2 regions of the Corynebacterium anserum genome follow, and region 2 is predicted to be linked to the other one. Evidence: predicted binding sites of a transcription regulator. Region 2 holds the regulator's gene; the other holds the start of a gene.
The links. The regulator LexA, encoded in region 2, represses DNA repair genes until DNA is damaged. The targets are predictions, from matches to a motif close to CGAACANNTGTTCG.
Positions count from the first base shown of each region.

Region 1: the regulator LexA is predicted to act here: its motif matches at 8,210-8,223, upstream of GP473_RS03400 (SAV_6107 family HEPN domain-containing protein).

Region 1 covers NZ_CP046883.1:816,168-831,411, forward strand. Annotated here, with positions in the region: gene pknB (Stk1 family PASTA domain-containing Ser/Thr kinase) at 1-1,462, opposite strand, end outside; gene GP473_RS03370 (Rv2175c family DNA-binding protein) at 1,598-1,963, shown strand; gene GP473_RS03375 (alpha-(1->6)-mannopyranosyltransferase A) at 2,068-3,606, opposite strand; gene crtI (phytoene desaturase family protein) at 3,603-5,282, opposite strand; gene GP473_RS03385 (polyprenyl synthetase family protein) at 5,289-6,416, opposite strand; gene metF (methylenetetrahydrofolate reductase [NAD(P)H]) at 6,493-7,461, shown strand; gene GP473_RS03395 (GNAT family N-acetyltransferase) at 7,504-8,157, opposite strand; gene GP473_RS03400 (SAV_6107 family HEPN domain-containing protein) at 8,364-8,771, shown strand; gene GP473_RS03405 (DUF3040 domain-containing protein) at 9,074-9,472, shown strand; gene mraZ (division/cell wall cluster transcriptional repressor MraZ) at 10,004-10,435, shown strand; gene rsmH (16S rRNA (cytosine(1402)-N(4))-methyltransferase RsmH) at 10,740-11,771, shown strand; gene ftsL (cell division protein FtsL) at 11,879-12,751, shown strand; gene GP473_RS03425 (peptidoglycan D,D-transpeptidase FtsI family protein) at 12,943-14,778, shown strand; gene GP473_RS03430 (UDP-N-acetylmuramoyl-L-alanyl-D-glutamate--2,6-diaminopimelate ligase) at 14,783-15,244, shown strand, end outside.
Region 2 covers NZ_CP046883.1:1,219,082-1,234,325, forward strand. Annotated here, with positions in the region: gene hrpA (ATP-dependent RNA helicase HrpA) at 1-241, shown strand, start outside; gene nrdR (transcriptional regulator NrdR) at 293-769, opposite strand; gene lexA (transcriptional repressor LexA) at 1,720-2,469, shown strand; gene GP473_RS05125 (DeoR/GlpR family DNA-binding transcription regulator) at 2,698-3,510, shown strand; gene GP473_RS05130 (uracil-xanthine permease family protein) at 3,702-5,033, opposite strand; gene hflX (GTPase HflX) at 5,073-6,530, opposite strand; gene GP473_RS05140 (hypothetical protein) at 6,603-7,403, shown strand; gene dapF (diaminopimelate epimerase) at 7,400-8,308, opposite strand; gene miaA (tRNA (adenosine(37)-N6)-dimethylallyltransferase MiaA) at 8,333-9,265, opposite strand; gene GP473_RS05155 (DUF349 domain-containing protein) at 9,456-10,832, shown strand; gene GP473_RS05160 (Rv2732c family membrane protein) at 11,074-11,778, opposite strand; gene miaB (tRNA (N6-isopentenyl adenosine(37)-C2)-methylthiotransferase MiaB) at 11,771-13,303, opposite strand; gene gluA (glutamate ABC transporter ATP-binding protein GluA) at 13,515-14,243, shown strand; gene GP473_RS05175 (glutamate ABC transporter substrate-binding protein) at 14,295-15,164, shown strand; gene GP473_RS05180 (amino acid ABC transporter permease) at 15,183-15,244, shown strand, end outside.

The DNA of each region.
Region 1 (15,244 bases), 400 kb from region 2:
CTATGACGGCATCGCGGGCATCGTCGTCCGAATAGCGTTGCTCGAGAGTTGAGGTAAAACCAGCAGATTCAACTGTATCTTGGGCGGTTGCTTGATCCATACCGAGCACATTCGGTACTTCACCGTAACGCCCGCTCGTCAACCACCATGAACCGGTTGCGATCAGTGCAACGAGAATGAGGATGATCAATACCCAGACCACGGTGCGGCCCGTTGATCGGTTGCTTATCGTCGGAGTTTGTTGGTGGAGGCCGTTCGACGCCACGACCGAGCCCGCTGGACTGTGATGCATCGAGGCCGAGGGATATGGTTGTTGGCCGGGTGGAACATTCCATGCGGGATTCATGGGATATGCCGCATCGGGGCTGTGTGCGTCCTGCTGCGGACGGTCATGATGGGGGCGCAGCGCCTGTTCCGGCTGGAGCTGCGTATGGGCAGTCATCTCTGGCCGGTCAAAGAATGGTGAATCCTTGGTGACCTGTTGGCTTTCGAGATTCACTGCACGAGTAGACATAGATTCGTCATCCCAGGACAAACGCTCCCCAAAGTCGGCTCCCGCCAATGCACGGCGTACTGCAGAGTTTTCGGGGGAGGGTACGCGAAATGACGGTAAGCTGAGCTGTCGTGCTGCCTCGTCAACTGCCTCCAGGAATGCTGCGCCGTCAGCGTAGCGTTGATCCGGTTCACGGGAGGTTGCTACGGTGATGAGCTCATCGATGACTTCGGGGACACCGTTTATTTCCCCTGAAGCCAAGGGAACATTGCGATGAAGACGAGCCATGGCTGTGGCAATAGGGGTGTCTTCGTGGAAAGGGGTGTGGCCAGTGAGCAGCTCGAAGAGGAGCACGCCGGCAGAATAAACATCTGAGCGCTGGTCTAGGGATTTTCCCTGCACTTGCTCGGGCGACAAGTATCCTACGGTTCCGATAACTGTGCCATCAGCTGAGGTCGCTGCGGTACTGTTGACCCCGGTGGAGATGGCGCGCACCAATCCAAAATCTGCCAACTTCACTTGGTGGGTATCGCTGATTAGCACGTTATCCGGTTTAATGTCGCGGTGAACCATCCCGGTGGCGTGAGCGACAGATAAGGCTGTGAGCACTGGTTTCATCACTGCCAATGCTGCGTGGGGTGGCATGGGGCCGCGTTCTTTAAGCAATTCCCGGAGAGAACCACCTACCACTAGTTCCATCACCAGAAAGACTAACTCCCCGTCGACACCTTGATCGAATACGTTGACCAACGCAGGGTGGTTGAGTTTCGCGACAGCGCGAGCTTCTCGCTCGAAGCGGGTGCGAAATGTGCGCTCCTTAGCCAAGCTTGGATCCATGACTTTAACGGCTACCTCGCGGTCAAGGCGGGTATCCACAGCGGTGTAGACCGTCGACATCCCACCCCGGGCTATGCGTGCGCCGATGCGGTAGCGATTGTCTACAAGGTCGCCAGGATGCAGTGAACTCACAGTTCCTTAGACCATCCTTCCTCTGTGTGGAGCACCAAATGCATGTAAGTATACGGCCACGAACTCATAATCTATCGAAGGTGGGCTACAGTGGCACCTGTGAACAACAAGCACGTCAACTCTAGTGAAAAGTCAGTGATCCTCGAAAAAGATACCGGGGGTTTACCTGCTGGCCAGGAAGTGATCTCCATTCCCGACGCCGCCGAGCGTATGGGAGTAGTGGTCACCAAGGTCATGGATTTGCTAAATAAGGGGCAGATCCTGTCCGTCCGTGTCAAGGGAGTGCGCTATATTCCAGAGCGTTTTTTCAACGATGACGGTGAGCTCAACAAGTTCGTTCCGGGCGTTATCGCACTGCTCGCTGATGGCGGATATACGTCGGAGGAGATCTTGGGGTACCTCTATGAGTCCGATGATTCCCTACCTGGACGCCCCGTCGATGCCCTACATGGGCACCTCGCCCGTGAAGTCATGCGCCGAGCTCAGGCGATGGCTATTTGATCGTCACGTAGAAGGTAGTGGCTGCGAGCATGTAGCCATGGATGGGTTGCAGGCCTTCGGGGGTGAATAAGCGTCAAACCCAAGGCGAGGCTATGCATCTGGATCTACATCTGGATCTCGCGGGGCTGTGGATGCAGAATCCACTCGTCTGTTTTCTCCATGGGTCGACGGGGCGCATAACCCAAGCAGGCACGGGTCATCCAGAATGTCAGCAAGCAAACGCCTATAACCCACCACAGGCTGTAGAGCCGGTTATTGCCCCCACCGTCAAACATCATGGACATCGCTAGGCAGAACCATGCGGTGAAGAAGATCATGCGTCGGTCGAAGGTCCACACCCCGATGAGGGCCAGGGCAGCCGTGTAGTACCACGGTAATGTCACCGAGTTGAACACACAGGTTACAAGGTAAGCCAACGTGGCACCCTTGAGTGCTAGCAGCTCGTCCGTACGAAAAACCCACCACACAACGATGAGCCCTAACATCATCAGGATTGTTGAGAAGGGCCGGACAGCGTTGACCACCACATTAAAGGTGATGTCGCTGTCGAACGTGGACCACAGCGGGGTGATGCTTGAGGCAATGAAAGAAGGCAATGCAAGCGGATTGATGACCTTGGTATTGCCGGTGACCTCCGCGATCCAACCCCACGTCTGACCGGAAAGCATGGTCACCAGAGAGACCACCGCACTGGTGATCCCCAACATGGCGATTCCAGTGGCGCAGAGCGTGAGCACGCGCGTGAACGTTTCACGGAATAGACCACCTGGGGCTCTGCCTGCGATTCGAGCGACAGCAATCCATCCAAGGAATGGCAGTGCGATGAACGCCGTGGCTTTAATTGATACCGCCATGGCAATCAACGTTGCACCGGCGACAAGGCCGCGCCATGGACCCATCTTCACACCCGCATATAGACCCACTAGTACGAGAGCCATCATGATGTTCTCGTTGTGCATGCCACCGATGAGATGGATGATGGACAGCGGGTTGACCACCCCCAACCACACGGCCACCGACGCACGATGACCGAAGTGGCGAGCAAGACGGGCGACCGCCCACATCATCACTACAACAGAGGCGATGGATAAGATCTTGTAGGCGAACAGTCCAGCGGTGATGTTGTCTCCAGTTACGCTGGTGATCAGGTCGCCGATCCACAAGTGCAGCGGCCCGTACGGGGTTGTTGTGTTTCGCCAGTCGGCAGAGACCTCGAAGAGAAGAGGGCCAGGGTTGGCTGCCGCCCCGTGCTCGTAGGCATTGATGCCGTCACGTGCCAACGTTCCCTGCATGAGATAGGAGTACAAGTCGCGTGACATAATCGGCCCGGCAAAAAACAGCGGTGCGATCCACGCCGTTGTCATTTTCGTGGTGAGTGAACGCCCGTGGCGCAGAATGTGGCCGCCCACGACGATCCAGCTAAGCATCAGCAGGAGGACGCCAATCCACATGATCACCACCATGATGCCGGTCATATGGCCGAAGGTTAAGGATGTAAGCCCTAGAGCTTGCATGATTCCGCCGCGCGTACGCGTGGCGCCGCACATGTGCGAGGTGATGGCAATGATGATCGAGCCTACGAGACCGCAGACATAGGCTTGTTGCCATGTGATCCGGCGTAATTTATAGGTCCACCTGTTCATCGAACTCCGCCTCCGGTGATACGACGGGCTGCCAATGCCCCCGATAGCAGGACGGTTGGTACTCCCACGCCCGGGGTCGTACTGGAGCCAGCGAGGACCAGATTCTTTAGCCCATAAGCATTCATATTTCGGGGCCTAAATGGTCCCGTTTGGAAAAAGCTATGTGCCAGTGAGAATGGGCTGCCTTGGCCATAGCCATAACAGTGGTGCCAGGTACGAGGGGTGTCGATTCTTGCGATGGACAGGCTGTCCTGAATCTGACCGAAACCTCGAGACTCTAGTTCTCTGAGCAGTTCGTCGACATAGCGGGTTGCTAGGTTGTCCCAGTCGATGTCAGCGGAGTCCAAGTTCGGCGTCGGTGCCAGGATGCTGATGGGTTCGTAGCTTTCGCCGTTGGCGTCGGAAATGATACGACTTGGTGCGGACACGGCGGGGCGGGTGATCAACAGGGAAGGATCGCTCATGATATGGCCTCGGCCTCGAGCGGCCGTGATTTCTGCGAAAGTGTTCTCCCATGCATGGCCGAAGCTCATTGTGTGGTGAGCCTGCGAAGTGAATTTCTCCGTCACTCGTGTGGGGATGGTTCCGTGAACGACAACCGCTGAGGGGGACCATCGCAAGGGGAGCAGACGCTTAGAAACTCGTGGGATGTGTCCAACCAATTTGTCGAGGATGGGTAGGTCGACGGTTGCGATTACCGCATCGGCTAGAAGCAGGTCACCATTATCTATTTCGACGCCAACAACTCTGTCACCTTCGGTGCTCAACCGAGTGGCGCGTGTGCCGAGCATCAGCTTCGCACCAGCCTGCTTTAGCGCACCGGCAATAGCTTCTGCGGCTTCTCCGATACAATGCGCCGGGTAATATACCCCCATGCTTGTGTCCATATGGCTGATCACCGAATAAACCGCCCGCGCTCTGGAAGGGGTTTCGCCGGCATAGAGTGCCTGGAAGGTGAAGAGCCTTTCCAGCTCCTCATCCTTGATATGTGCACGAGTGTGCTTGGCTAGGCTGCCGAAAGCACCGAGGCTGAGCAGCCGTAGCAGATCTGAGCTGGACGCCGGGGTAGAGACGAGGTCCAGCGCAGAATCGAAGTCTGCGGCGAGAAAGTTCTCGTAGGAGGCGGTGAACATCTCTTGAGCCCACGCCCTGTGGTGACGGTATCCTTCCACATAGCGGCGTGCGTCATGCCCAGCGCCATACTTTTCGGTGGCGAAGATACGGATCTCCTCTTCCATGCGTGTCTCATCGGCATATACGTTGATGCTGCGTCCTGACGCGAATTGCGCATGGTACGCGGGGGAGAGGCGCCGTGGTGACCACGTCGGAGGCATGTGCTGGCCTAGCGCATGCACTGTGGATTCCACCAGAGACGGCATGGTCAGTACGGTGGCACCTGTATCCGCTTCGAATGTGCCGTGAGTGCTGGAGAGCGTTTCAGTGCGGCAGCGGCCACCTACCTGCTCAGCAGCTTCAATAATCGTGACCTCCCTGCCGGAGGCTCGAAGACGGGCAGCTGCAGCAAGACCGGACAGCCCTGCACCTATCACCACTACTCGGTGAACGGTGCCGGGAACTTTCTTACGGGTAAGCGCGCGGGTCATTGGCACCAAGGGACGAGGAAGAGTGAGGTGATGGCGTGCTTCGGAGCCGGTGCGCAGAGTCCGCTGTTTCATGGCTTGTCAGAACTTTCTGTCGTTGAGCTTTGTTGTCAGCGCCACAAGCTCGGAGGTAATGGCGTCACTCAGTCCCGCTGCAGTGAGGGTATCGATGGCGCGCTGGCTATGGATCCTGATGTAGTCCTCAACAGTTTCTTCAGCACCGGTGGCGATAATGAGCTCGCGCAGATCGTTGATCTCTGGTTCTTCGTGAACCACGCCTAGAGCATCGCGCAGTTTCTTGACCTGGCTCTCTGTCCCCTTGTGCAACGCCAAATTGATCAATGCCGTGCGTTTACCAGTGCGCAAATCATCTCCACTAGGTTTGCCGGTCACAACTGGGTCACCGAATACACCTAGTTGATCATCGCGCAATTGAAAGACCAGCCCAATGTCATGGCCAATCCGACGCAACATGTCTACCACTTGCGGATCCGCCCCGACCATGGCGGCGCCGATATGTAAAGGGCGAGCGACGGTGTAGCTGGCTGTCTTATATTCGATGACCTTGAGGGAATCATCCACGCTTTCGCTGCCGGTATTCTCCAAAGTCACGTCGAGGATTTGCCCGGCAATCACTTCAGTGCGCATAGCGCGCCAAGGAGCTCGAAGCTTGTGCAGAGCTTTATGCCCTAAGCCGGAATCCAGGAGCATGTCATCTGCCCAGGCAAGAGCCAAGTCACCTGTTAAAATCGCTTGGCTTATCCCGTAGTGTTCAGGGGAACCCAGCCAGCCTTTCTGGCGATGCTCCTCTTCAAATTTGCGGTGCGTGGTGGGATTGCCGCGCCGGGTGTCTGATTTATCGATGATGTCATCGTGTACCAAGGCGCACGCTTGAATGAATTCAAGCGCCGAGATTGCCGAAAGTAGTGCCTTGGGGTTGGGTGTGGCGTCGGGAAAGGGGACCGATAGGCTGCCGCCTCCTCCCTCTAAACCGGCGCGAATACCAGCCCAGGCGAACATGGGGCGTACACGCTTGCCACCCAGAAGAATGAAATCCTTGAGATAGGAAATAGCTTGGCCGAACTCGGAACCGATGGAGCCGAACTCCTTGGAACTGTCCGCAAAATACTGGTCGAGACATGCGTTGACGGCCTCAGGGACAGCAGACAGAGGAGCCGTGAAGCTCCACTGAGAATCAGGAGAATTCATAATCCTTGAGTTTACAGTGTGGAGATCGCTCCCCCGCGTCCAGCGCTAGGTGGACGTGCCGTTAAAATCTGTGCTCATGGCAACCATTCGTAGGCAAGTCGCGGTCTCGGAATCTTTGAAACTCACTACGCCTGGGCGTGTCCCGTTCAGCGTGGAATTCATGCCGCCGCGCGACGATGCCGCCGAACAGCGACTGTGGGGGGCTGCCGAAGCGTTTCATGACCTGGGCGTGAGCTTTGTCTCCGTGACCTATGGAGCTGGTGGTTCTACCCGTGAACGCACCTTGCGAGTGGCAGAACAGTTAGCCACCAAGCCGCTCACCACCCTGGTGCACATGACCTTGGTGAATCACACCGTCGACGAGATTAAAGAACTCATCCGCAACTTCGCCTCCGTAGGGCTTACTAATTTGTTAGCCCTACGCGGCGATCCTCCGGGCGATCCCAATGCCGAATGGATTCCTACAGAAGGTGGATTGCTTTACACCAGTGAACTGATTGAGCTTGTAAAGTCCATGCCCGAGTGTGAGGACTTTGATATTGGAATTGCGAGTTTCCCAGAAGGCCATTACAGGGCGGCTGATCTAGAAGCGGATACGACATACACGTTAAAAAAATTACGTGCGGGAGCGGAATACTCCATCACCCAAATGTTTTTCGATATTGAGCATTATCTGCGATTGAGAGACCGGTTAGCGGCAGCAGATCCGGAGTATGGAACTAAGCCGATCATTCCTGGCCTGATGCCCATAACTTCGTTGCGCGGAGTGCGCCGGCAAATGGAATTAGCGGGGGCAAGCTTGCCGGCGTCCTTGGAGAAGAGATTGCTAGCGGCTGCCGCTGGTGACGAGGTGAAGAACAAGGCGGCGATTCGTGAGGTGGGAATCGAGGTAACCACCGAGATGGCGGAGCGTCTCATTGCCGAAGGAGCCCCGGATCTCCATTTCATGACGATGAATAACGTGCGCGCTACCCAAGAGGTATTGCATAATCTCGGCATGGCTCCGGCGTGGGGTCCGGGCTATGGACATGATATGGTGCGCTGATCTACCATGTGAGCTGGGCAAATGTAGGGTGAAAGTTGCAGCTTAATCAGTGTGGGGGCGTGTGCCCGGCATGTGTGTTGCGCGTTCAAGAATAGCGAAAGGACGTGCATCTGATGGGAAAAGAAAACCGCGGAGGACGTCTGTAAACCCTAGCTTCCGGTAAAGCCTCCAGGCGCCGTTGGACTCACCTTCAATCTCTGGCGTGGAGAGCATGACTTTGCTTGTGCTCACTGATTGGAGATGGGTGTGGAGAAGAGCCTTGCCAATTCCACGGCCCTGGAGATGGGGAGAGACGTGAATCTCTGAGAGCTCGGAGTAGTCCGTCAGTGTACGGTGTGCTTCCTCTCTTGAATGCCCTGCGAGGATAAGTCCGCGATAAACCTGCTGATACCACCATGTGTCAGGGGTTCCGTGGAAACTGAAGCAGATACCGGCGCTGCGTTGCCGCATGTCATCGAGATTGGGATCGACTCCATCACCATGAATAAGCGCGATGTGACTGAGGAAGTCATAGCGGCCTGTGCTAGAAAGCCAGAGATCTTTACGTTGGTGAAACAGGGAAGGGGAGTAGTTCATCGCGGCAAGGTGAATGTCTACCAGTTCATCAATGCGGCGAAAAAACTGCCCAGGAGTAGCCGGGAGTATGGATACTTTTGCCTGGGCGGCGGGAACGGAAAAACCGGCATCATCTGGCATAGCAATTATGTTGCCACGATTCTTGTCGGGACGAGAGCAGTATCGAATAGTTCGAACATATGTGCTATAATAGGGGTGAAAACAAGATAGTTGTCCGGCACCTTCATAGACTGTTGCTAAATATGCGAGCGAGAGAACCGCTGCTGGTCGTGCCCAGAAGTGACAGAGAATTGGCTGCGTGGTGATGACCACCAAAGGAGGAAATCATGGCTACGGTGCATAGGATTAACGGGACCATGAGGCCGAGTGCCCAGGCGTTCATTGATGATGCCGAACGTCTGCTTGAGCTCGCGCGCGTGTGCGAGAAATCAGATGACTCGGTGGTGTATTCCTATCGTGCGGCCTTAAGGGCAGCGGGAGCTCTCATTGAGTGGGCTATGCATAAGCGTAAGCGTTACCCAAAGGGATCTGCGTGGGACAAGTTGCGGAAGCTTGACCCTTCCATGAGCACATGGGCGGCACATTTCGAAGCGCATGCCCGGTTGGCCAGTCGCGCCGGGATGGGTTTAGAGAGGGGTGTGGATCCGACGGTTGCTGAGCAGATTTACAGACAGGCGTGCGAACTTGTTGATGTGGCTCGGGGTCGTTTGGGTTATATGCCAGATGTTGCCTAATTGTGGTGGCTCCGTGCGGATTGCTCGTAGAAATACGGAAAGCATACGAGTCTTGATCAGCCCGCGCGTGTACGCTCGGGCATTGTGCTAGAACAGACCGAAGTTTTCTTCGCGAGAGTGGAACTTAAACACTAGGCTGATCGTTGTACCCAGTAGAGAGTACTTTGCTGAGGGAAATGCTGGAAGTCTTAATCACTGAGCGAAAATGAGATGTGGCTCATAGGCTCGTGTGGATAAGGTTGGTAAGGCATGAGGTAACACAGTGCGGCTACGTATCGCACTGCCAACATTTGGAGGTAACCGTGGCTCTATCCGAGCAGGAACAGCGTGCGCTGGAAGAAATTGAGCGCGCACTGTACGCCGAAGACCCTCGCTTCGCCCAGCGTGCAAGGAAAGGGGCGCAAGAGTCCACCTTTAGCCTGAACATCCGTTCTGTGGCGCTGATCCTCCTCGGTCTCTGTGCAATGATAGGTGGTATCAGCCTCGCGCAATTCTCCCTATGGTTTGTAGCGCTGAGCATCGTAGGTTTCCTCATTATGTTTGCTGGTGGTTTACTCGCGTTCCGGGGAGGAGGCTCTATGGCATCCGGGCGAAAAACTCTCGCAAAGGCCGGTGGGGCTGCACGCATGTCAAAAGCTAAAAGCCCCGGAGGTTTCGGCGACAGAATGGAAGAAAGCTTCCGCCGCCGTTTTGAGCGCTGAGCTTAGTGGGGTGCGCGCACCCAATGCCAGCGCGACTATTCTCAAACCCTTCTCTGAGAGACAAGAGAAGGGTTTTTGTGTGCTCTCAGAATGTGAGGGTTCCCTACTGTGTCTCCACTGCGCAGCTCGTTTCCCCACTTTCCCCCACTTGAGACTCTCTCGGCCACGAAGGCTCCATCTTTATTGAGGAAAATACAATGTAAACTGCGGATTTTTACACTGTTTTTGGGGTGGATAAGTTGTTAGGGGAGGGATCGAAAGAAGTTTTTAAGTGGGGGAAATCCTCTGAGTGAGGTGTGTGGGTGGAGAGATGGGGGAAAGGGTGAGTCTTGCGGAAAACCCTATGATTAGGTTTAATGTGCCAGGTAGTAGGTAGAAAGTAACCCTAAAGTTTTTATTTAAAGTTCGGCGTGTGTCTGTTTTAGTGGGAGAGAGTGGGGTAAAGTGGGGGAAGGCAACGCGCCGATAACTAAACAGAGCTAGTGAAGACGACACACTGACATCCAACGTTGAAGGAAGGAGCCGTGCGACATGTTCTTCGGTACCTTCACTCCTAAGTTGGATGACAAGGGCAGGCTGACGATGCCAGCGAAATTCCGCGAGGAATTGTCCGATGGCCTCATGGTTGTCAAGGGACAGGATCGAAGCCTAGCGGTGTATCCGCGGGCTGAATTTCTCGTCCGAGCGAAGAAAGCAGCAGCCGCGTCACGTACGAACCCCCGGGCACGCGCCTTTGTGCGAAACCTGGCGGCCAGTGCTGACGAGCAGTCTCCCGATGCGCAGGGGCGCATCACCATTTCGATGTCACACCGGCGATACGCAGGTTTGTCGAAGGAATGTGTGGTGATTGGCAATGTGGATTTCGTGGAGATCTGGGATGCCGAAGCCTGGAAGGCTTACTCTGCGCAGCACGAAGAGGACTTCTCGATGGGTGATGACGATTCCTTCGCGGAATTCCTCTAAGTCTCTATACACCGCAGCACCTTGTCATATGTCTGCACTGAGAGTGTGCGCAGGCCCTTACCTGCGTGGACGACGTGACGTTTGATGTACTTCCCCAATATCAAGCCCACACCCACGCAGGTGAGGCCCTGTTCACACTCGAGTCTTTACTTCAGCGAGTAACGATCGTTCGCTGATAGCAATAGCTCTTTGTTTTCTTGACCGCCGTTGCCACGCCGTACGTGTGAGCGATTGACCGATATAGCTCCTCACTGGCTTCTCACTGTGAGTAACGACGAATAGGAAAGGAGAGTGTAGTTTCCGAATGAGTTCAACCCAGCAGTATGGACACGTCCCCGTCATGCGAGACCGCATGGTCGAGCTCGTAGGCGCGGGCGTGAATTCGGAACTAGCACCCGCCACTCCCATCGTCGTGGATGGAACGCTAGGCGCAGGGGGGCATACCGAGGCCTTTTTGGAAAGATTTCCTCACATCGTGGTTATCGGGCTAGACCGCGACCCTCATGCTCTGGCGAAAGCCGAAGAACGTCTTGCGCGTTTTGGCGAGCGTTTCCTTAGCTACCGTTGCCGCTTCGACCAGATCACTGAGGCAATCGATGTATTGGCTGCCCGCAATGCACTGCCTGTGAATGTCCGCGAAACTGGTATTTCCGGATTTCTTTTTGACCTAGGCGTTTCTTCGATGCAGCTCGACCAGGCTGAACGTGGGTTCGCTTATAGCGTGGACGCCCCACTGGATATGCGAATGGATCCAACCACGAGGCTGACAGCCGCGGACATTCTCAATAACTATTCACACGGCGACCTCGCTCGAGTTTTGCGAACCTATGGCGATGAGCGCTTCGCAGGGAAGATTGCCAGCGCGGTTGTGCGTGAACGCGAAAAAGCACCGTTTAGCAACTCGGCGCGCTTGGTGGAACTGCTCTATGCAACTATCCCAGCAGCTTCCCGGCGTACCGGTGGACACCCCGCGAAACGCACGTTCCAAGCCTTGCGTGTTGAAGTCAATGCTGAGTTAGAGGCACTGAAGAGGGTGATTCCTGAAGCAAGCTCGTGGCTTCACATTGGAGGTACGGGGGTGTTCATGAGTTACCAGAGCCTCGAGGACAAGATCGTGAAGAAAGCGCTCAGCGAGATGACGTCTTCTAAAACGCCAGTGGGATTGCCGATGGATTTGCCGGGAGCCGAGGCGGAATTTGAACTACGGACACGAGGAGCAGAAAAAGCGTCATCGGAGGAAATTGAACTCAACCCCCGCGCCGCTCCTGTGCGGGTGAGGGCCGCTAGCAGGGTGAGTATGCGGGACTACGCAAAATTTCCGGTGCCGCCAAGATAACTCCTCATTCCAAGATAACTCCTCATTCGGACGAGTCCCCAACGCTAACAACATCAAAGCAAAACACTACACGTACACCTCATTTTTTCGACAAGGACTATCGCAGCATGACGACCGGAATCTTCAATACCACCCGGACTACCGCGGATTTTCCACGCCGAGCACGCAATGTTCACACCTATGAACCGAGCGAGCACGTCGAGAGCTCATCGCTGCGTGGCAGCAGGAAGGCTACGTCTGCGCCAGTGAGGCAGTTGCCTCGCACAGGTCGGATCGGTTCCAAACAACGTGTATCAGTGCGCGGTGTGCGACAGACCCAGGTAAAAACGGGGCAGTCGTCCATCGTCCGCTGGGCTATCTCTCTCATCGCTGTCTTGATCCTGGGAGTATCCGCCGTGATGTATCTCTCCGGTGTGACGACCGAACAGTCCTTCCAGTTAGCTGATGCGCGACAGCAATCCGACGAACTATCCAACCAGTTGGAAACGCTGGAGCGCGACGTCGCACACGCTCAGTCCTCAGCTAACATCGCCGCAAAAGCTAGTGAATTGGGCATGGTCGCTCCTGCTAAGTCAGGAATCTTGGACGTCAACGGCGACAAAGTGGAGGAACGTCGGGCCAGTGATAACTCAGCCAACCGTGAAGTGATCGATATCAATGGGGATACGCGCCAGCGCGGAGCAACCTCCAACCCACAGGAAACCAACTCCGTTCCTGGTTTGGCTCCCTCCAACCCAGTTGATGCCTCCTCACACGCCGTGACCCAGAATGGTTTGCCTTACGCTGATCGTCATGCGACGGTTCCGAATCCGGCAGACGCTGGCGCGGCTGGAACCGCGGACGCTGCGGTAACCCCTGCGTCGCCGACAGGCAACGGTAATGCGGCTCAGATACCGGCACCGGCTGCTGCCAACGGTGCCCCAGCACAAGTCCCGGCAAACCAGCCGAATAACGCGCCAGCTCCACAGGCAACCCCATAGACAGAGGAGCCTTTGAAGGCATCTGACCTGCAGGGAAAACTTTAAGCCAGGACACGCCGGGAGTCTTGCCCGGCTCTTGGCATTTCAATAAGCGACAATGAACCGGACTACTGCCCGCAGAAAGGAGTGAATGGGTTGTGTCACACGACCAGAGGCCTTCTTCTGCGCGATCAGTAAACGGCAACTCGTGGATGATCCTGGATAACTCATCCGCCCGTTTCAATAAGCGCGTTCGCATGATCCTGGCGGTGATCGTACTCCTTGTCTCGGCTCTCGTACTTCGATTGACCTGGGTTCAGCTTATTGCTGGTCCTTCTTTGGCATCCCAAGCCCAAATGCAGCGCACGGCCGTAATCACCGAACCTGCCCACCGTGGCGCCATCACGGATCGTAATGGAAAGATCCTCGCGTACACGATGGAAGCGCGTTCCCTCTCCGTCCACCCGAAGCGCCTCATGGATTTCATGCAGGAACGCCACGACCTGGATCCGGATAACGTCCCAGAACCAAAGCAACGCCTTGAGGAGATCATCAACGAACTTCCAAAGATGATCAACGATGAGGGAGACGACATCCGCAGTGAGGATCTCCGTGAAAAACTCACCGCCGATTCCAACTACGAAGTTTTGGTACGCAATGTTGACCCAGATGTGGCACAGGAAGTAGTGAAGAAATTCCCGGAGATTACCTCCGAGCGTCAGGACATTCGTCAATACCCAAATGGAGCCGTTGCGGAGAATGTCATCGGCAAGATCAGCATGGACAATCAGGGGCAATTCGGCCTTGAATTGTCACAGGATGGCCGTCTCCAAGGTATCAATGGCTCCCGCACCGTCGACGTGGCTGGAGACGGCTACGCTATCCCCGGTTCGACACGTGATGAGCATCCTGCGGTCAATGGAGATGCTTTTGAACTGACTCTTGACTTGGATGCTCAGACAGTCATTCAGCAGCAAGTTCAACAGGCTCGGGAAAAGTCCGGTGCAAAGTCGGCAAACGCCGTCGTGTTAGATGCACACACTGGGGAAATCGTGGCAATGGCGTCGTCGGATACCATCAATCCGAATGGAGACATTGACAAGCAGCTGAAACAAAACAAGGTTTTCGGTGATAGGACTACTGCCAACTCCTATGAGCCAGGATCCGTAGCAAAGGTGATGACCGCTGCTGCGGCGCTTCAGGAGGGAAAGACTACTCCGGACGAAGTGCTGCAGGTTCCGGGGCAGATTGAAATGGCTGGAGTCACCGTCAAAGATGCCTGGTCCCATGGAGTAGTTCCCTTCACCACCACAGGAATTTTCGGTAAGTCGTCAAACGTCGGCACGCTGATGCTGGCCCAGCGTGTGGGTGAGGAGAAAATGTACGAATACTTCCGTAACTTTGGAATTGGCCAAGCTACGGGGGTGGGGCTGCCATATGAAACGGCGGGGTATATGCCCGAGCTGAGTCAGTGGTCCGGAGGCACCTTTGCCAACTTGCCGATCGGGCAGGGAATGTCCATGAGCTTGTTGCAGATGACCAGTATTTATCAGACCTTGGCCAATGATGGTGTCCGCGTAGAACCTCGTATCATCCGCTCGGTCACCACCGCCGATGGGTCAGTATTGCCTGCGGAGGAACCGAAGAAAACGACTGTTGTTTCCCCCGGGACCGCGCGCAAAACCATTGACATGTTCCGTGCTGTCACTCAGTCAGACCCCACCGGCGTACAGCAAGGCACCGGGTATAAGGCAGCGATTGATGGATACCAGGTCTCAGGAAAAACGGGTACCGCTCAACAGATTGACGAAAAGACGGGGGCGTATTCCAATTCTCAGTATTGGATCACTTTCGCGGGCGTGGCTCCAGCCGATAATCCACGTTTTGTCGTGGGCATCATGTTGGATGATCCGAAGCGAGGCACTGATGGCAGTGGCGGGCAGTCTGCAGCGCCGCTTTATCACGACATTGCGTCCTGGTTGATGGATCATTACAACGTGCCACTATCTGCTGACCCCGGACCAAAACTGATGTTGGAGAAGAAATAAGAACATGACTACGCTGACCCGGCTTGTTGAGATCACGGACGGTGAAATCCGCCGTGGATCCGGAGCGTCCACCGAAGACGTCGCCGACCTCCGCGTGACCTCCGCGACCTTGGATTCTTCCCAGGTTCAGGCCGGTGGTTTATTTTGTGGTGTGCCAGGAACCCGTACCCACGGGGCAGCTTTCGCCGCCGAATCAGGTGCAGTAGCTGTGATGACCGATGCCGCCGGAGCGGACATCGTTGCGGAACAGGATCCCGACCTCCCTGTGCTTGTGGTCGACGATGTACGCCGGTGGATGGGCGACGTAGCGGCCGAGATATACGGGCACCCTTCTGATCAATTAAAGATTATCGGCATCACCGGGACATCGGGTAAGACGACGACTTCTTATCTGGTGGCAAAAGCCCTCATGGGTGCACACTCCGTGGGGATCATAGGGACGACAGGTACGCGGATTAACGGGCAG
Region 2 (15,244 bases):
GGAACTTATGGATAGCGATCCAGACCGCGAGGAAAACCTAGATGCGCTTGTTCACAGCGCTCTGCAGGATTATCAGGCCACCATCGACCGTCTACCGCGTAACCGCGTCGCATCGCCACAGCTCAAGGAAGTGAGGTGGATGATCGAGGAGCTGCGTGTGAGTTTGTTTGCTCAGAACTTGGGTACGGCGCGTTCGGTATCAGTGCCGCGCATCCGAAAGGCATTAGCGAAGATCCACTAGCAGCACTCCGCCAGGGCATACGGTTTCTGATACCTGGTGCATACGTGTTACTTACTCCCTTAGATCCGAGGCTTGCTGCGCCCGTCGATGTGCACGGAGGGACTCGATTTCATGCTCGAAGTCCTCTGCGCTATCGAATGATTTGTACACGGATGCGAAACGCAGATAGGCGACCTCATCTAAGTTTCGAAGAGGCTCGAGTATGGCAAGTCCAATTTGATTTGCTTGAACTTGGGAACCATGTACAGCACGAACGCTTTGCTCAACTTCATGAGCAAGACGTTTGAGCGCATCGTCCGATACGTTACGACCTTGACACGCGCGCCGAACTCCTTTGATGACCTTGTCGCGGCTGAATTCCTCGGTCACTCCTGAACGCTTAGTGACGAGGAGGATTGAGCGCTCCACGGTTGTAAATCTTGTGCCACAATCAATACATTCACGACGACGCCGAATGGAAACCCCATGTTCTACCGCTCGAGAGTCAACGACGCGGGAGTGATCTGAAGTACAGGATGGACACAACACATCAATCATCGTAGCGCGAAAGTCGCCACGACTATGAAGTAACAAATCAGTAGGTGAAGCTAAGCTCGCGCTACGAAAACAGTTTCTTCATGAGCCAAAAGGTCGTTAAATGGAAGCCCTCACACTAACGATATGAAGAAGGTGTTGAGCTTGACATCTCTACAGAGTGCACAGGCGAAGCGGGCGTTGATTCTTCGTCCATAAATAAAGGACTTAGCCCGAGGCAGAGCACAATACTTCCTACAGCGATGCTCACGCCTCCGCGAGACTGCGCCACCTTCAGAGTATTTTCCATCAGACGTTTAAGAGTCCCACCACGCACATTATCGAACATGGCATGTGATCCCTCGGTGAAACGTTGCCGACGACGAATCTGCGATCGAGAAGGAACAAAAGCTCTACCATGTCCTGATGTGTTCGATTTACTCTGCGTATCCCCCTCCAACCATGTTGGCTTGTGAGCGCGCCTAAATATTTCATGGTCAGCACCGACCCCGGTGGTTTTTGGTAAAGTTCGCACCTCGCGATGAGCAGAAACCCGCACGGCTGAGCGTTCTCTGCTGTCAGGAAACATAGTATTCATTGAGCATTCCTTTCATCTGCTGACATGAAAGCCAGGCGAACCAACATGAAAACTTCTGGCACACCCTCGGCGCCGATATGATTCAAGCAAATCCGAGGGACATTCGCTTTGGGTCGCGTTCGAATATCCGCCACCATTCGCCACTGTGTTCTATTTTAGTGATGACTCACAAAATAGCACGGACGTTCGAATCTGTCTAGCAATTTCTCAAACTTTTCGAACAAATGAGTCATAGAGTGTTCGATTTTTCGTGTATGGTGTTCATAGACATTCAGCTCGACGGGCAGTCTTCTCCCCCCCTTGCTCTCCGAGCCTCCGAAGCCCAGTGTTCATTCAGCACATACCCGTTCAGAAAGCAGGTACATCCATGGCACCGCGTGACCTCAACGATGAAGAGCTGCGATCAACCCGCCGTCGTCCAGGACGGCCACCCAAAAGCGCAGCCGATAAGTCTATGAGCGCCGGTAAGGACAAGTTGACTGACAGGCAACGGCGTATTCTTCAGGTGATTACTGACTCCACTGTCCTTCGCGGTTATCCACCAAGCATCCGCGAGATCGCTGATGCCGTGGGCCTTCAATCCACCTCTTCCGTGTCCTATCACTTAGGTCAATTGGAGAAGAAGGGTTATCTGCGTCGCGAAGACAAAAAGCCCCGCGCCGTGGATGTTCGGCACTTGAAAGAGGAGCCAAAGCCACGGCATATCGCCACGGCTGAACCGGCAGCCTCCGACGAACGTCCAGCCGCAACCTACGTGCCTGTCATCGGTCAGATAGCTGCCGGCAATCCAATCTTGGCTGAACAACACGTCGACGCAGTATTCCCTCTTCCTCCCGAATTGGTCGGCAGTGGTGAGCTATTCTTGCTCCAGGTCGTGGGAGAATCCATGCACGACGCTGGAATTTTTAATGGCGACTGGGTAGCTGTTCGTTCCCAAAAAGTTGCTGAGTTCGGAGACTTCGTTGCTGCAATGATTGATGGCGAAGCGACCGTTAAAGAGTTTCACAAAAACGTGGACGGTGTGTGGTTACTGCCCCACAATGATCTCTTCGAACCAATCCCCGCTGAAGAAGCAGAAATCCTCGGCAAGGTTGTCGCCGTGTTGCGTAAGGTCTAACTGCGTAGCTCCACCCGAGCCTTTTCCCCCTTCACAGCTAGCTTTCTGATGCTCGGCGCATAGCTTGTACCCCCGTGGGGGCTGCCTCCATACGTTCTCCACGGCAGCACTCGTTATACGATGAGAGACACGCGTGAATGCAGGGGCTATCGCAGCCCCAGTATTATCTTGTATTTTCCATAAGCCACGTCTTTATCTCACGTCCCGAGAAAGCCTCATTCCATGCCTTTGCAATCCGCCGAGCGTAGACGCCAAATTGCCTCCCTCGCAGCGGTACGCGGACGTGTGACAGTCATCGATCTTGCACAACAGTTCACAGTCACCGCCGAAACTATCCGCAGGGATCTCGCGATTCTCGACGCTGAAGGAATCCTCTGTCGTGTACATGGCGGTGCAGTTCCTGTCCGCAACTATCGAACGGACCTCACCAGCTACGAAGCTCGGGCAAAAGCTTCACTTGCTGCCAAGAAAGCCATTGCACGGCGTGCTGTTCAATTGCTGCCCGTTCCTGGCAGCACTATTTTCCTAGACGGCGGCACCACAACGGCCTTGATGGCTACACTCATGGCCGACATTCCACATCTCCAGGACAACGCGCCACCGTATTCAGTCATAACCAATTCCCTACCTGTGGCATTATCGCTCGCCGATTCCACGCTTTTTGACATCAAGTTGCTTGGTGGCAAGGTGCGGCCTCAGTCGCGGGCAGTTGTAGGCGATACGGCTACTCGGGGTATAGCCGTACTACGCGCAGATGTCGCTTTTGTTGGAACAAGCGCGTTGACGCTCAACCACGGATTGTCCACACCCGATGAACAGGAAGGCGCCGTCAAACGCGCCATGGTCACTAACGCCAGGCAAACCATTGCCCTCTGTGATTCCACCAAGTTTGGCCTTGATTACCTTGTGAGCTTTGCCTCGATAGAGGATTTATCAATGGTTATCACCGATGACATGGCCTCCAATGACTACGTCAGCGCATTAAACGAAGCGGGTATCCACGTAGAATTTGCTGCATCACCCTCTGATAGCACGACATAACCCCTGGCTTTTCCCTACCGTTCCCCCTCTTGTCGGTCACCTGCACCTCCGTTCTCTCACCTGCACTTCCGTTCTCCGAGAAGCTCGCACTGCCCCGCTAAGGGCAAGAAAACCCACTTCCCCGGGGGGCCGAGAACGCCTTCTCAACCGGGTAACGAAACGCTCCCGCTTTCCCTACCCGGAGTCGGGCATCATCGCGGCAAAGTGTACTGCCCCTCTCCCACCTTGCTATAGAGAACACGTAGGATCGGGTAACCCAAGATAACGCCAATAGAACCCCAAGCAATCCCCTCCAAGTGGATGGAGCCAACAGAAACAGTGAGATTGCCGATACCAGCAATCATCGCCACTGAGGCAGTAGTGAGATTCACCGGATTAGTTAGGCTCACGTTATTGTCCTGCCAGATACGGATACCAAGCAACCCGATCATGCCGTAGAGAACCATGGTAGCCCCACCCAATACGCCTTGGGGGATTGTCAGGATCACAGCCCCGAACTTCGGGATGAACGCCAAAACCATCGCTGTACACGCGGCTACCCAGTAGGCAGCGGAAGAATAAACTCGTGTCGCCGCCATCACGCCAATATTTTCGGCATAGGTTGTGGTACCCGAACCGCCAAAACTGCCTGCGAGCATAGTCGACGCCCCATCAGCAATAAGCGCGGGACCTGCCAAATCATCTAAATTTCGCCCAGTCATGGTGGCCACTGCTTTGACATGCCCAACATTTTCGGCAATAAGGACAACCACAACAGGAAGTGTCACTGTGACAGCAGCGATATTGAACTCCGGCGTCGCAAAGTGAGGAAGACCGAACCACTGCGCATCTGCCACAGTCTGCCGTGCAGCCTCTGAAATCCCACCGTAGAAAAATGCAAAAACCCACCCCACCATGAGACCCAAAAGAATTCCCAAGCGAGCAACCATGCCTCGTCCTGCCACTGTGAAAACAAGAATCGCTAGCAGAGTCACCGCGGCGATGAGTGGCTGAGCCTGAAAATTCGATGTCGCGGATGGAGCCAGGTTTAGACCAATCAGTGCCACGATTGATCCGGTCACTGCTGGCGGCATCACCGCGTCGATTATCCTTCGGCCGGCCACGCTCACGGCGATACCGACGACGGCAAGTAGAACTCCAGCAGCCAGAATTCCGCCCAACTGAGCGGCGAAGCCGTGCTGTTGAGACGCGGTCAGCGGAGCAATGAAAGCAAAAGAGCTACCAAGATAAGAAGGCAAACGATTACAAGTGACCAGCAGGAAAATGATGGTGCCAATACCCGAAAACAGCAGCGTGGTGTTTACAGGAAAGCCAGTCAACGTGGGCACCAACAGGGTGGACCCGAACATGGCAACGACGTGCTGCATGCCGATGCCGATGGTGCGTGACCAGGACAGGCGCTCTTCAGGAGCAACCACCCCGCCCCTCTTTATCGTTTTCCCATCTCCATGGAGTGTCCAGCCGAAAAATCGCCCCGCCGGCCCACGTAGTTGGTCCCGCGTTGAGTGTTCAGATGTTCGCAGTTCTTTCACGGACACCTATTATTGCCCATAAAGCATCGCTTACACCACAAACTCTTTGAGCTCTTGAGCGACCGAATCCGGCAAACGCACATCTAAGATAGCCCCGTGCGAGTCATATTCTTCGCCGAGCACAGTGCCATATTCGTGCACGCGCGCCACCACGTCCCCCCGGGTAAACGGAATACGCATGGTCACATGGGAATCGAGACTGTTAAGAAAAACCTCAAGCCGGGTTTCCAGTTCTTCAATTCCCTCTCCAGTTCGAGCGGAAACAAACACCACGTCATCGAGTCGATGCCGTAACTCGGCGAGAACAAGCGGATCAGCCGCATCAATCTTGTTCACCACAAGAATCTCCGGAGGAGCGGGGGTACCCGTTTCCCTCACGATGTCCCCAACAACCTTGTTCACCGCCGCAATCTGCTCCATGGGAAATGGATCAGAACCATCAACGACGTGAAGCACAACGTCAGCTGCCAGAACTTCCTCAAGGGTAGAACGGAATGCTTCGACAAGCTGGGTGGGAAGATGCCGCACAAATCCCACGGTGTCTGTAAATACAACCGCCCGTCCGTCCCTCAACGATGCGCGACGCGTGGTGGGATCCAGGGTGGCAAAAAGAGCATCTTCCACCAGCACGCCGGCGCCAGTCAATGCGTTGATGAGCGAAGACTTGCCCGCATTCGTATATCCTGCGATCGCAACCTGCGGAATAGCAGAATTATCCCGACGCTCACGCTTAATCTCCCGAGATGTCTTCATCGAAGCAATTTCCTTACGGAGCCTCGCCATGTCCGCACGCAAGCGGCGACGGTCAGCTTCGATCTTTGTCTCACCAGGACCGCGCAATCCCACGCCACCATTAGAACCAGCGCGTCCACCCGCCTGGCGTGATAGGGTTCCACCCCAACCACGAACGCGGGTAATCAAGTATTCCATCTGAGCCAGAGCCACCTGGGCTTTGCCTTCTTTAGACTTCGCGTGCTGGGCGAAAATATCGAGGATCAACATCGTGCGATCAATGACCTTGACGTCGAGCGCTTTTTCCAATGCGATCATTTGTCCAGGACTCAGTTCGCCGTCACAAATCACGGTATCCGCGCCCGTTTCGATAACGATAGACCTCAGCTCATCGACCTTGCCCCTGCCAATGTAGGTGCCTGAATCTGGCTTATCACGTTTCTGATAAATCATGTCCACGATCTCAGAACCTGCAGTAGTGGCCAATGCCGCGAGTTCATCGAGACGCGCTTCAATCTGGGCCACTGTCCCTTCAGTCCATACCCCTACCAACACCACTTTCTCGAGGCGTAATTTTCGGTACTCGACATCGTAACCATCCGACTGTTCATCAGTATAGGTACTCACTCCACGCGTGAGCCGGCGCAGACTGGAGCGTGCCTCCAAGTCCATTTCGCCAACGGTCGGTGTTTTCAGTTCCTCCACGGACACATCGTGAAAGCCTGCGGGACGAATATCATGTTCATGCTCTGTCATTACGTACCATTTTTACACTGTTTTACCTGCACCAAAGAAAACGCACCGTGGCTATCCAGCTACAGTAGAACCATGATTCCTGAACTACGAAGTGTCGGCCTCGATTTTCCCAAATGGCAAGACGCTCTCGAGGCTGCATACGCATCCGGCGGGCTCAGTGTCACCGCGGAAATCCGCGAAGGTCAAGTTTTACAGTATGACGATCCCGCCGGTTCCCGGCTCGTAGTATTGGCAGCGGCTCCTTATGGATCCTTCGCCAGTTATAGCGGTGGTGTGGAAACCACTGCCCATGTCAGCATGATTAACGACGTAATCGGCGTTCTCGACATTGTGGAAGATAACCCACTTTTACAGATTCAAGGCCAAGACGCCCCAATAATTGCTTCAGTGACGGCCACCGTTGCTCAAGGACCAATGCTCGCTGACTCTGAACCATTGGAGTACCAACCTATGCAGGTAGCGGCTTTGGCGACCGACGTCACGGTATATCCCGATACCACCGCATTTGCCAGAGATGGAGGACTAAAGATCGGTGTGGTGGAATCTCAGGGGCTCAACGACATGAATTCTGGGGCGCAGCTCCCCCATGCCGGCGCCACCATCGCCGTAGAAGCCACAAGCTTTAGCAAAAAGCACACACAGCTCACGGGGCAAGAATTCTGGGCGTGTACCGTTCGCTTCCCTTTTGAGTTCACGGTACTGATCCCAGCAGACCAGGCTGATCTGGCGGCCCTAGCCCTAGATTCTTCTCCCAATCCAGCGGGAGTAATAGTTGCCGGCAAAGTTCAGTTCACCAGCGGTGCAGTTGATACCGTGTCTTGTGCCTCCGACGGCGGCTGTGGTTCTGGGGCCTGCGGCTGTGGTGGTCACTAAAGATAAAGTTCTCCGCTGGCAACAACCGCAGAGGGACCCGTCAGCATAGCGCCATGTTGGTTGATGGTTACGTCAACGCGGCCTCCAGGTACGTTGACCCCCACGGTTCCGTATTCCTCGCCGTCAGTCGCCAAGGCTGCGACCGCGGAGGCCACGGTTCCGGTACCGCAGGAACGGGTTTCCCCCACGCCACGTTCATGGACCCGCATATGAATTTCCCCATTTTCACGTGGAGTGAGTATTTCTAAGTTCACCCCGTGGGGGAAGAAATCTTCATCCCATGTCACTGACTGCTCGATGGGCAGCGATGCCAGTTTTTCTTGGGTCAGTCCCGGAATCACACAGGCCAGGTGGGGATTGCCCATGTCTACCGCTAAACCAGCTGCTGTGAAATCACCCACTGTCGCTGTAGACAGCCCAAGCACATCAGGCTGCCCCATGTGAACCGACACTGTTGCATGGCAGTCGTCAAAGGTGTGGATAGTTACCTTTTTTCGTCCACCACGCGTGCCGATACCAAAGGTTGCATTGTGCTGAATATCCACCAACTGGTTCCGTACCAGCACATGAGCAAACACTCTCACCCCATTGCCGCACATTTCTGCGAGTGAACCATCTGCGTTGCGATAATCCATGAACCATTCCTCGGCTACGCAATCATGGGGCAGTGTACTGAGAACACCTGCGTCTAGGAGGGATTGAGCTGTCGCCACGCGGATGACACCGTCACCGCCCAGTCCGGCACGTCGATCTGCAATGTTTTGCACACGTTGAGCAGTGAGCTCGATTCGGACGTGCGGATCTAGAAGCACGACGAAATCATTTTCCGTTCCATGTGCTTTGATGAACTCCACGTTGTCTGCCGAATCGGTCTGCGTGCTGGCATGGGCGTTGTCTGCTGTCATGGCTGCCATCCTAACGCTTGTCCGCTATTGACTAGCTAATTCCACTACCTGTGTGAGCATGTCCTCTGCGGAGGCGTCGACCCAGTGGATCCGGTGGTCACGGCGGAACCAGCTGCGCTGACGACGAGCGTACCGTCGCGTTCCGATGATGGTTTGTTCTTTGGCTTCTTCGAGCGACAGTTGCCCGTCAAGATAGTCGAGCACTTGTGCGTACCCTATAGCCTGACCGGCAGTAGTCGTACGGGTGAGTCCTAAGTGTTTTAACCGCTGGACTTCCTCTACCAGTCCGTTGTCGAACATCGAGTTCACGCGTTGTTCAAGGCGTGGATTAAGCCACTCGGCAGGAGCATGTAGACCGATGAGGGTCGTCCCCCATCGGGTGGGGCGATCTTTTGGTGGTTGTGACGCAGCAAAGGGTTTCCCTGTGAGCTCAATGACCTCGAGTGCGCGTACGGTCCGACGTGGATCCTTAGTCTCGATAATTCTAGCTGCCTCCGGATCCACCGTAGCCAGATGAGCATGAAGCGCTTCGACGCCGATTCTGCGCAATTCCGCTTCCCATTTGGCTCTCACATCCGGATCCGTCGGCGGGAACTTCCATTGATCAATGAGGGACTGAATGTACATCATTGATCCGCCCACGATGATGGCCTTCTTATTTCTGGAGGCGATGTCCTCGACCGTCGCAACGGCCGCAGTGGCATACTCGGCGACACTCGCGGGTTGATCCACGTCCCAGATGTCTAAGAGATGGTGCGAAACCGTGCCGCGTTCAGCTTTCGTCAATTTAGCTGTGCCAATATCCATACCTCTATACAGCTGCATGGAATCTATGTTGATTACTTCCCCCTCCAATGCGCGCGCCACAGCGAGAGATGCAGCAGACTTACCCGCACCAGTAGGGCCGATGATGGCTACTGGTCGGGGGCTCAACGTCTTGCTGTCAGGAGAACGCATAAGTGCTCATTCTAAAACACCGCAGGGTGTACCCCGATGGCCTCTCTACCCCCAAGAAGTGTTGGAACCATGCCAGGGGGCGTGTGTGCTCTGTCATAATGAAGCCGAAACGCAGCGCATGCTGACTACACGCATACGGCAGCCGTGACGCGCGGCACGTTGACCACTGACGCACAAGGAGTGCCACACCATGAACTCCCCGACCAATCATTCATCTCTACCTAGCGCTTCTGGGTCTTCCACCTCTGTACCAACGCCGAATAAAGTTGCCATGCCTAAGCCAGGTCCCAAGCCCTCGCCACGCCCGAACGCTCGTGTTACGGGATCAGTGATGGCTCACCGTGCGGTCAATGATCCTTCCAAATTTGGCCGTGTCGATGCAGATGGCACTGCGTGGGTCAAGACCCCCACCGGTGAACGGCAAATAGGAGAATTCAAAGCCGGCTCGCCGGAAGAAGGTCTCAAGCATTTCGGCGCGCGCTATGACGATCTGGCCACAGAGGTGTCCATGCTTGAGGCGCGTCTGAAAAGCCACCCAGAAGAAGCCAAGCAAGTTCGTGCCGATGCAGATAACCTCCGCGGGTCTCTCGCTACCGCAGCGGTCATTGGCGACCTTCAGGCCCTGGATCAACAGTTACAGCAGGTCCGTGCTCAATGCGACACGGCGGAGGCTCGAGTAGCCCACGACAAAGCGGAGCGCCGTGAAAAAGCCATCGCGCGTAAGGAAGCGCTTGCAGAAGAAGCGGAAAAGATTGGCAGGGAAAGCACGGATTGGAAAGCATCCGGTGACCGACTGCGTGCCATCCTAGAGGAATGGAAGACCATCCGTGGAGTCGATCGCGCCACGGATGACAAACTATGGAAACGCTACGCTGCTGGCCGAGATGAGTTTTCTCACCGCCGCGGTGCTTTTTTCTCGGAGCTCGATAAGAACCGTGCTTCGGCGAAACACAAAAAGGAACAGCTCGCAGAGCAGGCAGAAGCTTTGCAGAACTCCACTGACTGGGGAGCCACGGCCTCCAAGTACCGTGCGCTCATGCAGGAGTGGAAAGCGGCCGGGCGAGCAACACGCGATGCCGATGATCGATTGTGGCAGCGGTTCCGGGCGGCGCAGGATAAGTTTTTTGATGCACGCAAAGCGGCCAATGCCAAACGCGATGAGGAATTCGAAGTCAACGCTTCCGCAAAACAGGCTCTGCTCGACGAGTATGACCCAAAAATTGACCCCTCCCAAGGGCTGGATAGGGCACGTACACAACTGCGCGAACTTCAGGAGAAATGGGAGGCTATCGGTTTTGTTCCCCGAGCACGGATCCGCGAATTTGATCAGAAAATAGCTGCTCTCGAACAGCGGGTTTCCGATGCTGCCGATGCAGAGTGGCGTCGTACGAATCCAGAGACCCACGCTCGCGTGGCGCAATTCCAAGCCAAGGTCGACCAACTAGCTAGCGACGCCGCCGCTGCCGAAGCGAAGGGAAACATGAAGAAAGCCACCGAATTGCGCGCCCAAGCAGCTCAGTGGCAGGAGTGGGCGGATACCGCGGCATCTGCTGCGGCGGGAGAATAAATTATTCTGCTGCGGGGCAGATCGCGGAGCTCCTTTCCCCCGGGTGTCTCATCTATCCTCACCCCTCGGAGATCTCAGTCCCCGGGAGAACCCAGGCACGCCCCCAAGAGCCTCATCCCCCACTCCCTAGAGACTGCCGAAGCGGTACAAGCACTGTGTTGACGCTTTGAGCCTCATCCCCCACTCCCTAGAGGCTACCTTCAGAGGCTTCACGCTCACCCAGTCGCCGTGTGCCCACTGGCTAGTTTTCACTATTCTCTTCGCGGTGTTTCCGTCTCCTTTCGCGTGCTCGAGCACGCCGGTCATCCACCAGCTCGTCGGTGCTAGTGCGCTCCACTACCAATCCCGTGCGTAGACGCTGCTGTGCCATCCGAGATTCTTCATCGCGATGGGCTTCTTCCCGTCGTGCACGTGCCAATGCAATTTGCAACGGTGTACGGCGGAACAAAGTGAACGTCATCGTGCCAAAAACTATTGTCATGCCGAAGCACCCGAGAATTAGACCATAGCTAGGGCCGGCACCTGCTGAGGTCACCGGACGTGTCTGGCACATCCAGATTGCGCATGCACTATACCACCAGCCCACGCCTGAAAAAGCCCAGTTAAACCATGCAACAATCCACGAACGGCTGACAATCGTTCCAATCACAAGCAGCACACCGCCCAGCAAAGCCAACCAGGTGTATATACGCTCAGGCATTGTTGTATCGAATTGCTCCGCACGGGGTGTATAGAACAGCACGTCATAGCCCAGCACATGGCCAGAATGCGGCAAAAAGAAACTGAATAAGACGGCGAACATTCCTAACGCCATGGGGGGAAGACTCGCTCGGTAATCAACGAAGTGGCCAGCTTTGCGTTCGGCAGAAGCGAGATCCCCGCGATAAGGCGCGAGCTTATCCTCACTGGAGGTCTGTTTCCCCGTCATCGGTTTTTCCTTAGGCATCACAGCCACATCCTCCCGCGCTCTGGCTATTACCTACCGGAGCGTTAACCTTCTCACTAGTGTTTCGTATCACCGGGATACCAAGTCCCACGCCCACAGGGGCAGTTGTAGGGACCTTACCGGCAGCGGAGTTATCACCCGCTGGTGTTGTGCGGTGTGCAAGTACTCCGGCATCGGCGATCATGAAAAACGCCTCCGCTCCGGTGACAACCACCTCAACAATATCGCCGGGGCGGATTGCGTCCTGGGGTGGTGTGCCGGGGCTACCGCCTAGCCCTGATTCATTGGTGTAGCTAGGAGCCCATACTGGGGTGAAGTGAACCGGTCGGCCATCGCGGGCACGCCCAGTGAGACGGTGTGTACGCTCATTGCGGCGACCGTCCTCCTCCACGAGGAGTTCCTGACGCGTGCCGACCAGCTTCAGATTCTCTTCTTTACTGATGCGCTTTTGTAAGGACAGCAGACGTTCATATCGCTCCTGGACTACCTGCTTAGGAACCTGATCCTCCATCTCCGCAGCGGGCGTACCAGGACGCGGCGAGTACTGGAACGTGTATGCGGAAGCAAAACGCGCTTTTTCAACTACATCCAGTGTGGCTTGGAAGTCTTCTTCTGTTTCCCCAGGAAAGCCCACGATGATATCGGTGGTGATCGCAGCGTGAGGGATGCGGCTGCGCACCTTATCCAGGATATTCAAGAATTTGGTGGAACGGTAAGAGCGCTTCATTGCCTTCAGCACTCGATCGGAACCCGATTGCAGCGGCATGTGAAGTTGCGGGCATACCACGGACGTTTCCGCCATGGCGTCGATCACATCGTCGGTGAACTCTGCCGGATGAGGTGAGGTAAATCGCAAACGTTCCAGTCCCTCAATCTCGCCGCAGGCGCGCAATAGTTTGGAAAATGCGCTGCGGTCACGTTCAAGGGTGGGATCGGAAAAATTCACGCCATAGGCATTCACGTTTTGTCCAAGCAGCGTCACTTCGCTGACACCCTGCTGCACAAGCGCCTTGACTTCAGCCAGAATATCTCCGGGGCGCCGGTCTTGTTCTTTACCTCGCAACGAAGGGACGATACAAAACGTGCAGGTGTTGTTGCAGCCCACAGATACCGAAACCCATCCCGCATAGGCTGATTCCCTCTTCGCCGGCAGAACAGAAGGAAACTGCTCAAGAGCATCAACGATCTCTACTTCTGCTTTCTGATTATGAGCAGAGCGTTGAAGCAGAGTGGGGAGGCTACCGAGGTTGTGAGTCCCGAATACCACGTCAACCCACGGTGCCTTGTCGACGACGACATCCTTATCCTTTTGAGCCATGCACCCACCGACGGCGATCTGCATTCCCGGATGATTATCCTTAACGCTCTTCATCTGCCCCAGGGTGCCGTATAGACGGTTATCAGCATTCTCACGCACCGCGCAGGTGTTGAATACCACGACGTCAGGAACCTCGCCCTCGTCTACCGGAATATAGCCGGAATCTTCGAGCAAGCCGGCCAGGCGCTCAGAATCATGGACGTTCATCTGGCAACCAAAAGTGCGAACCTCGTAGGTTCTGCCCTGGCCAGCAGGTTCTGGTGTAGAAGAGTGCGAAGAGTTAATCGTCTGTGTCACGGACTTAGATCCTACTCACCACCTTCCCCGGGCGACAAAGCTATTTCATCCAATTGCAATATGAATGTGAGCTACGTCGCTATAGGATGTTTTCATGACGAACAACAACGCATCGACCTCGATGATCTCAATTCGAGGCGTGAACAAGCACTTCGGCGACTACCACGCTCTCCGTGACATCAACTTGGAAATACCATCCGGCCAGGTTGTCGTGCTACTAGGCCCATCCGGTTCTGGAAAATCCACGCTCTGCCGCACAATCAACCGCCTTGAGACCATCGATGAAGGAGAAATCCGTATCGGAGGTACGCTTCTTCCCGAAGAAGGTAAAGACTTAGCAAAACTTCGGGCTGAAGTCGGCATGGTCTTCCAGTCTTTCAACCTCTTCAGCCATATGACCATCCTGGATAACGTCACATTGGCTCCTATGAAAGTCCGTAAGCAGTCGAAGGCCGAAGCAAAAAAGCGGGCTATGGAACTGCTCGAACGCGTGGGAATCGCTCACCAAGCTGAAAAGTATCCAGCCCAACTATCTGGCGGCCAGCAACAGCGCGTGGCCATTGCCCGAGCATTGGCCATGGACCCCAAAGTTATGCTCTTCGACGAGCCAACATCTGCACTGGATCCAGAAATGATCAACGAGGTGCTCGATGTCATGGCTGATCTCGCACGGTCAGGAATGACAATGGTTTGTGTCACGCATGAAATGGGATTTGCCCGGAAAGTCGCTGACCGCATTCTCTTTATGGCCGACGGCACAATCGTGGAGGACACCGATCCCGAGTCTTTCTTCTCCCACCCCGAATCCGATCGAGCCAAGGACTTCCTCAGCAAGATTCTGGGTCATTAACCCGCTGGGTGACGACCCACTGCTGAGAAGAGTAGAGAAAGCTACAAGACTATGACATTTTTTCGACGCCTAACAGCCGCAGTTCTTGCCGTTCTTGGCGTGGTTTCACTCACCGCCTGTAGCGGTAATGAGGCACGTAGTCTACTGAGCTCCATTGAATCCGGACACGTGATTCTTGGAACAAAGTTTGACCAACCGGGCCTTGGAGTACGCACGCCCGATAAGAATTTTGAGGGGGTGGATACAGACGTATCGCGGTATGTCATCAGCTATATCGCCAAACATAAGGGATGGGATGTTCCCGAGATTACCTGGCGCGAAACACCCTCGGCACAACGCGAAACTCTCATTAACAACGGCGAAGTCGATATGATTGCGGCGACGTATTCTATTAGCGCCTCCCGCCTGCGCGCTGTCGATTTTGCCGGCCCCTACTTGGTGACCCATCAAGCACTGCTTGTACGTAAAGACAGCACTATTACCAAGCTCCAAGACATGAATGCATCAACCAAACTGTGCTCTGTCACGGGCTCTACCCCAGCTCAGAAGATTAAGAGTGCTCTGCCCGAAGTCCAACTTCAGGAATTCGACACCTACTCTGCCTGTGTGGAGGCTCTATCCCGCGGCAAGGTTGATGCGCTCACCACGGATGCGACCATCCTCGCGGGATTTGCTGAACAGTACAAGGGTCAGATGCGCGTGGTGGAAATGAGAAAAGATGACGGATCTTATTGGACCAATGAAAACTACGGCATCGGACTTGCAAAGAATCAGCCGGAAGCACTTGCGCTCATCAATGATGCTCTTAACGAAATGCACGATTCAGGCGAGTACAAGCGCATCATGAGTAAGAATCTTGGCGATGCCATCGAACCAGGAGATAAACCAAAAATTGGTGACCTCTCCTTCACTAAGAAATAGGAAGGAGGCTAGTCAACAATGAATGCAGATCTATGGGCTGATATGGCTCCTGAATTGATTCCAGCATTTTGGACAACCAT